2 regions of the Streptomyces sp. NPDC047130 genome follow, and region 1 is predicted to be linked to the other one. Evidence: riboswitches for the same ligand, from Rfam matches in the RefSeq annotation. Region 1 holds a riboswitch; the other holds the start of a gene.
What was found. Region 1 has a riboswitch for cobalamin ahead of ABZ836_RS20685 (precorrin-3B synthase). Riboswitches for the same ligand answer to the same signal wherever they lie in the genome.

Region 1 (3,957 bases):
CTTCGGGGTGATGATGATCGCCCGCGTCCTGGTCGGCATCGGCATGGGCGTGGTCTGGGCGGTCGCCGCCGGTCTCGCCGTGCGGCTCGTGTCCGGGACCTCCATCGGCCCGGCCACCTCACTCATCTTCAGCGGGATCGCGGTGGCCTCGGTACTGGGCGTCCCCGCCGGTACGTACATCGGCGAACTGGCGGACTGGGAAACGGCGTTCGTCGTCATCGCCGTCCTCGCCGTGGTGGTCCTGATCGCGCTCGCGGCCCTGCTGCCGCCACTCCCGGCCGAGCAGGACATCCGGCTCGGCGGTGTGCTGAAGCTGGTCGGCAACCCGCGGGTGGCGACCGGGCTCGCCGTGGTGGCGTTCCTGGTCACCGGCCACTTCGCCGCCTACACGTACGTACGGCCCGCGCTGGAGGAGATCTCCGGGGTCAGCCCCACGATGATCGGCACCCTGCTCCTCGTCTACGGCGTCGCCGGCGTCCTGGGGAACTTCGCGGCAGGCGCCGGCGCGGGCCGCTCCCCGCGCGGCACGGTCCTGCTGATCGCCCTCGTCCTGGCGGCCACCGTGGGGTTGCTGCCGCTGCTCGGCGGTTCGCTGCTGACGGCCGGTGTGCTGCTCGCGGTGTGGGGCATCTCGTACGGCGGCGTGTCGGTGAGCACCCAGACCTGGCTGCCGGCGGCCGCGCCACAGGCCCGCGAGGCGGCGTCCTCTCTCTTCGTGGGGGTCTTCAACGGGGCGATCGCGCTGGGCGCCCTGGTCGGCGGACTCACCGCGGACGGTGCGGGATCGAGGCCGTGATGTGGCTGGGCGGCGGCCTGGCACTCGCCGCCCTGCTGGTGGTCGCCCTGGGCCGGGCCCCGGAGAGCGGCCGACTCGGCTAGACCGCCGGCCGACCGCCACGCTCGTGCCTCCCGGGCCGCCCCTTCCAACCCGGGAGGCGACTCCCCGGACCGCGTCACCCCTGTACGCGGCCCGGGGCCTCCACCACCGACGTCAGGAAGTCCCGGATCAACGCCGCCCAGGTGGCGCGGCGGTACTCGATGTCGATGCCGTGCTCGTCCGCGAGGGCCAGGATGTCGTCCACGGCCTGGGCGGACGCCTCACCGATCCGGCGGGCCTCCTCGGGGCCGCCGAGGGCCAGCAGACTGCTGAACCGCGCCCACATCGGCATCAGGTAGTCCGCGTCGGCTCCGCTGGCCCCGCCACCGCGGATGTCGGCCCCGAGGAGCACGATGTCGGTGCCGGGCGCCCGGCGCAGGATCTCCAGGGCGGTCCACAGGCCGGTGAACCCGCCGGGGTCCGTGGATGTGGGCCGCCTCCTCACCGGCGCAGCGCGGATCCTGGCAGTCGACCATCGAGGACCTGCACCGGGCCGGGATCGAACCCCTGCGGCAGATCAGCGCGGCCGAGGCCCGCTCGGCGGGCCCGCGCCCCGTGACGAGGACCGACGGGAGCGGCCGGGGCCGGCGGCGGCGCCGGTGCCGTGGCATCGCCGTGCGGGGCGGTACCGGCGCGGGCTCGTTTCGGCGCCGGGGTCCGCCGGCGCGACGGCGACCCCGGAGCAGGCCCCCGCCCACGGCCCCGGAACGGCACGGTAGGCTCATCGGGCCAGTCGAACTCCACGAGGTGGGGTCAGGGAACCCGGTGCGACTCCGGGACTGACGCGCAGCGGTGAGGGTGACGGTCGGGCACGCGTGGGCGCGGTGAGCGCAGCGCAGCCACTGGAGCGACGCTCCGGGAAGGCGCCCGTACCGGAGGAACCCGAGTCCGAAGACCTGCTGGCGCTGGCGGTGACGGGCCGCCAGGTCGACCGCGGGCCCCGCGAACGGGTCCCTGACCTCGAAGGACTCGTGTGTCCCCGATGGATTCCGCGTTCAGCTCCGCACGCCGCGCGCGCCGCGACCGCTGCCCGGGCGTGCTCCGCCCCTGGCCGGCCGACGACGGCCTCCTGGTCCGTCTCCGCCTCGTCGGCGGCCGCCTCCCCACCGACTCCCTCACCGCCCTCTCGGCCGTCGCGGAACGCCACGGCGACGGCCGCGTCCACGTCACCGGACGCGCCAACCTCCAGATCCGCGCCCTGCCCGGCCACCAGGGCCGCCTCGGCACCGCCGTCCTCGCCGCGATCGAGGACACCGGCCTGCTGCCCTCGCGCACCCACGAACTGGTGAGGAACGTGATGGTCTCGCCCCGCACCGGCGTGACCGGCGGCCGGGCCGACCTGCGGCCGGTGGCCGGGGAACTCGACCGGCTGCTCTGCGCCGACCCGGCCCTCGCCGCGCTGCCCGCCCGCTTCCTCTTCGTCCTGGACGACGGCCGCGGCGACCTGATGACCCGCCCCTGCGACCTCGGCCTGGTGGCCCTCGACGCCGACGGCGCGCAGCTGCGCGTCGGCGACGCCTGGGGGCCGGTCGTCCCGCTCGGCGGGGCGGCCGCCGCCCTCACCCGCCTCGCCCGGGACTTCGTGGACGCCCGGGGGATCGGCCCCACGGCGCCCTGGCACGTCGTCGAACTGGACGTCCCCCTGAGCGAGTCCGTGCCTCCGGACCGGGGCCTGCCGAGCCCCGGGCCACCGCTGCCGCCGGGCCCGCTCCCCGAGGGCGGCCGGCACGTCCCCGTCACCGACGCGGGCATGTCCCCGCAGCTCGTCGCCGAACTGGTCGACGAGGCCCGCGCCGCCGGCGCGGGCGAACTCACCGTCACCCCCTGGCGCGGAGTGATCGTCCCGGGAGCCGCCGCATGACCACCACCACGGGGGCCCCGACGCCCCGCCGACCCGACCGCCACTACGACTACATCGCCGACGGACCGGCCATCTACGTCGACTCCTTCGCCACCATCCGCCGCGAGGCCCGCCTGGACCACATCCCCGCCGAGGCCGAACGCCTCGCCGTCCGCATGATCCACGGCGCCGGACAGGTCGACCTGGCCGACGACCTGGTGATCCACCCCGGCCTGGTCGGCGCCGCCCGCGCCGCCCTGCGGGCGGGCGCCCCGATCCTCTGCGACGTCACCATGGTCGCCACCGGAGTCACCCGCGGCCGGCTCCCCGCCGACAACGATGTCGTCTGCCTCCTCGGCGACGAACGCGTACCCGGCCTCGCCCGCCGCTGGCGCACCACCCGCACCGCCGCGGCGGTCTCCCTGTGGGAGCCGCTGATGGAGGGCGCGGTCGTCGCCGTCGGCAACGCGCCCACCGCCCTGTTCCACCTGCTGGAGATGCTGATCGACGGAGCACCCCGGCCCGCGGCGATCGTCGGCTGCCCGGTCGGCTTCATCGGCGCCGCCGAGTCCAAGCAGGCCCTCACCGAACTCGCCGACCGGCACGGCATCGACATCCCGTACGTCACCGTCCACGGCCGCCGCGGCGGATCCGCCATGACGTCGTCTGCCCTCAACGCACTCGCCAAGGAGGAGGAGTGACCGGACGTTTCCACGGTGTCGGCGTCGGCCCCGGAGACCCCGAACTGATCACGCTCAAGGCGGCCCGGCTGATCGGCTCCGCCGACGTCGTCGCCTACCACGCCGGCGTCCGCAAGGAGTCCAACGCCCGGCGGATCGCGGCCTCGCTCATACCCCCCACAGCCGTCGAGGAGAGGCTGGTCTACCCGGTCACCACCGGCGTCACCGACCACCCCGGCGGCTACGCGGGCGCCCTGGCCGACTTCTACGAGGAGTCCGCCGCCCGTCTCGCCGCCCACCTCGACGCCGGACGCGACGTGGTGCTCCTCTCCGAGGGCGACCCCCTCTTCTACGGGTCGTACATGTACATGCACGACCGTCTCTCGGAGCGGTACGAGACCGAGATCGTGCCCGGCGTCCCCGCGTTCGCCGCCGCGACCGCGGTCGCCGCGGCGCCCCTGGTCCGGCAGACCGACGTGCTCACCGTCCTCCCCGGCACCCTGCCCGAACCCGAACTCGCCCGCCGCCTCGCCGACACCGACGCCGCCGTGGTGATGAAA
Region 2 (3,957 bases), on a different contig from region 1:
GGCCTGGACACCTCCCGTGTCGCGGTCACCGGTGAGTCCGTGGGCGGCTGCATGTCCACCGTCTTCGCGCTGATGAACAAGGAGCGCGGCGGCATCGACCTGAAGGCACAGGTGCTGCTGTACCCGGTGGCCGACGCGGACTTCGACACCCCGTCGTACCACCAGTTCGCCGAGGGCTACTACCTCACCCGGGACGGCATGATCTGGTTCTGGGACCAGTACTCCGAGCCCTCGCAGCGCACCGAGCCGTACGCCGCCCCCCTGCGGGCGAGCCTGGAGCAGCTCAAGGACCTGCCGCCCACCCTCGTCATCACCGACGAGGCGGACGTCCTGCGCGACGAGGGCGAGAAGTACGCCAACAAGCTCCGCGAGGCCGGCGTCGACGTCACCTCCGTGCGCGTCGCCGGCATGGTCCACGACTTCCTGCTCCTGGACAGCCTGCGCGACACCCGTGCCGCGAACGTCGCCCGCCACCTGGCCGTCGAGGCCCTGAGGAAGGCCCTCCACGAGAGCTGACCCCACCCCCGCCGGGGCCCGTCACTCCGTCTCCTTCTCGTGCGGGCTGCTCGCCGGCGCCTCGGCCGGCCGCTGTCTGCCTCCGTCATGACCGGAGACGACCACGACGAGGATGCCGACGACCACGGCCCCGGCGACCACCCTGCCCGCCGCCCGCAGCGCCCAGCCCGGCAGGGAGCCACCCGCACGCCGCCCCGGGGCGCCCAGTCGCTCCGCGCGCCGGGCGGGTCTCAGCAACCGCACCAGCAGCAGTACGGCGACAGGCAGTTGCAGCAGCCACAGCACCGTGCGGGGCCACTCGCCGTACCAGACGTTGGTGCCGTACAGCAGCGTGTGCCACACGCTCAGCACGTACACGACGATCACGAACCGGTGCAGCCGCCGCCAGGTGGTGGCGCCGATGCGGTTGCGGACGTAGAAGAGCAGGCCCAGCGGCACGGCCAGGTACAGGGCCGCCTGGCCGATGGGAAGGGCGATCTGCCCGGTCCCGGAGTCGTACCAGCCGGGCACGAAGGAGTCGGCGAAGCCGGTCCACAACCGCTTCAGCCACGCCAGCTCGGTCTCGTAGCGCACGAGTTCGGCCGCGAACATCAGCGCGTGCGCGAACATCAGAGCCATCGTCGTCAGGCTCGTGGTGCGGTGCCACCGCTCCAGGACCTGCCGGGGGACCGGTGACCGGTCGAGTCTCGGCCCCGACAGCAGCAGGCCGAGCACGACCGTGCCCCAGGCCCACAGCAGGCCCGACCACCCGAACGCCTGGCTCAGCAGGTACATCCAGTACGTGCCCGGGTCGTCCATGAACGGCATGACCGCGACCGTCGCCGAGTCGCCGGAGCCCATTCGCGCCCACAGGAACACGAAGACGGCGGCCGTGACCAGGACCGCCGCCGTCGCGTCGGGCACCGCGGCCCGCAGGTCGGCGCGCAGGGTGACCCGGCCGGCCGCGTGTCCGTCACGGGCGGGCGACGGGGTGGCACCGTCCTCCGGCGTCGTCCCGGGCGTCGTCTCCGGCGGCATCGTGCCCCTTCCGAAAGGCGTGCCACGGGCGGGGACTCGGCACGTGCGGCGGGAATGGCGGGAGTCACCAGTGTGGCCCGGACCCGCCGTCCACGCGGAGGCCGCATCCGGCCACATCGGCCGTGGGGGCACGGGCGTCCGGGCCGCGGATTCGCCCAGGGCGCCGCGGGCCGCTCGAGCGCGGCGTGGTAGCTTCCGAACGCCAGTCGCACTCGTGAACGCGGTCCTCCGCGTCCACGGGTCAGGGAATCCGGTGGGAGACCGGAACTGACGCGCAGCGGTAAGGGTGACGGGCGAGGCAGCAGCCACTGGACGACGGTCACGGCCGGGTCCGGGAAGGCGCCTCGCCGGGATGATCCCGAGTCCGAAGACCTGCTGGCGACCGAACGTCCACGCGACCCCGCGTATGGGTCCGACGCCGAGGAAGCCTCTGCCGTGCATCTGTCACGCCCCGTCCGCCGTTCCGCCCTGCTCCTGACCGGAGCGCTCCTGCTCACCGCCTGCGGTTCCGGGACCACGTCCGGCTCCGAGTCCGGCTCCGGCCCGTCCGCCGGGCCCGGCGGCTCCGGCAGCTCAGGCGGCTCCGGCGCCCAGGCCGTCACGTTCGAGAACTGCGGTCAGCGGGTGACCGTCGAGGCCCCGCCGCGGCGGGCCGTGTCCCTGAACCAGGGCACCACCGAGATCCTGCTCTCGCTCGGCCTCGCGGACCGCATGGCGGGAACCGCCACCTGGACCGACCCGGTGATGAAGGGTCTGGAGAAGGCCGACGCCGGGGTGCCCCGGCTCGCCGACAACCAGCCGTCGTTCGAGCGCGTGCTGGACGCCGAACCGGACTTCGTGGCCGCCTCCTTCGCGTCCACCCTGGGCAAGGGCGGCGTGGCCCCCCGCGAGAAGTTCACGGAGCTCGGCGTGCCGACGTACCTGTCGCCCGCCGACTGCGAGGGCAAGGACAACAGCGGCGGCGGCGACGGCTCCCGCACCGAACCCCTGACCATGGACACGGTCTACCGGGAGGTGCGGGACCTGGCCCGCGTCTTCGGCGTGGAGGAGCGCGGCGAGCGGCTGGTCGACCGGCTGCGGAGCCGCGTCGCCGACGCCTCCGCCGGGATCGACGCCGGGGACACCACCGTCCTGTACTGGTTCGCGAACCAGGAGTCGCCCTACATGGCGGGCTGCTGCGGAGCCCCCGGCGTCATCACCGACGCGCTCGGCGCGAAGAACGTCCTCGACGACAGCACCCAGGAATGGCCGCAGGTCAGCTGGGAGACCGTCGCCGACCGCGATCCCGACCTGCTCGTCCTCGGCGACCTCACCCGCAGGTCGCAGACCGCCGAGTCGGCCGCCAGGAAGATCGCCTTCCTGGAGTCCCATGCGGCGACCAGGAACCTCACGGCGGTACGGGAGAAGCGGTACGTGCTGCTCAGCGGGCAGGCGATGAACCCGACGATCCGCACCGTCGAGGGCGTCGAGAAGGTGGCCGCGGCGCTGCGCGAGCACGGGCTCGCCGGATGACCACGACCCTGCGCCCCTCCCCCGCCCGCCCGGCGCGGGGAGGCGGCCGCGCTCTGCCCGTCGTGGCGGGCGTGGGCGGCGGACTGGCGGTGCTCGCCCTGTCCGTCGCCGCGGCCGTCACCATCGGCCCGGCCTCCGTCGGGGTGGGCGACGTCTGGTCCGTGGTCGCCTCCCGCCTGGGCGGGGGCCCGTCGGAGCTGACCGCGATCCGCGAGGGCATCGTCTGGGACCTGCGGCTGCCGCGCACCCTGCTCGCCGCGGTGTGCGGCGCCGGACTCGCGGTGTGCGGCGCGGTGATGCAGTCGCTGCTGCGCAACCCGCTCGCCGACCCGTTCGTGCTGGGCGTCTCCTCCGGGGCGTCGACCGGCGCCGTCCTCGTGATCGTCGTCGGCGCGGGCGGCGGTGTCCTGTCCCTCTCCGGCGGCGCGTTCCTCGGCGCGGTCGGCTCGTTCGCGCTGGTGCTGCTGCTCAGCCACACGCTCGGCGGGACGACGGACCGGGTGGTGCTGTCCGGGGTGGCGGCGATGCAGCTGTTCTCCGCGCTGACCTCGTTCGTGGTGACGACGGCGGCCGACGCCGAGACCACCCGGGGCGTGCTGTTCTGGCTGCTCGGCTCGCTGAGCGGGGCCGGCTGGACCGAGGTGGGGCTGTGCTCGGCGGTCCTGGCGCTCGCCCTCGTGGTGTGCCTGGGCCACGCGCGCAGCCTGGACGCCTTCGCCTTCGGCCAGGACGCCGCGGCCACGCTCGGTGTCCCGGTCGCCCGGACCCGGCTGGTGCTCCTGTCCGTGACGGCGCTGCTGACCGCCGCGCTGGTCAGCTCGGCGGGCGCGATCGGCTTCGTCGGCCTGGTGCTCCCGCACGCCGCGCGGGCCCTCGTCGGCCCGGGGCACGCCCGGCTGCTGCCGGTGACCG

Region 2: linked by a shared signal. The riboswitch ahead of ABZ836_RS24790 (ABC transporter substrate-binding protein) and the one ahead of ABZ836_RS20685 (precorrin-3B synthase) in region 1 are both predicted to bind cobalamin.

Annotation. Positions count from the first base shown of each region.
Region 1 covers NZ_JBEYUK010000017.1:54,013-57,969, forward strand. Annotated here, with positions in the region: partial or broken gene ABZ836_RS20675 (MFS transporter) at 1-879, shown strand, start outside; gene ABZ836_RS20680 (FAD-dependent oxidoreductase) at 954-1,322, opposite strand; cobalamin riboswitch at 1,591-1,796, shown strand; gene ABZ836_RS20685 (precorrin-3B synthase) at 1,860-2,738, shown strand; gene ABZ836_RS20690 (precorrin-8X methylmutase) at 2,735-3,418, shown strand; gene ABZ836_RS20695 (precorrin-2 C(20)-methyltransferase) at 3,415-3,957, shown strand, end outside.
Region 2 covers NZ_JBEYUK010000025.1:68,704-72,660, reverse strand. Annotated here, with positions in the region: gene ABZ836_RS24800 (alpha/beta hydrolase) at 1-516, shown strand, start outside; gene ABZ836_RS24795 (ferric reductase-like transmembrane domain-containing protein) at 538-1,533, opposite strand; cobalamin riboswitch at 1,738-1,928, shown strand; gene ABZ836_RS24790 (ABC transporter substrate-binding protein) at 1,969-3,045, shown strand; gene ABZ836_RS24785 (iron chelate uptake ABC transporter family permease subunit) at 3,042-3,957, shown strand, end outside.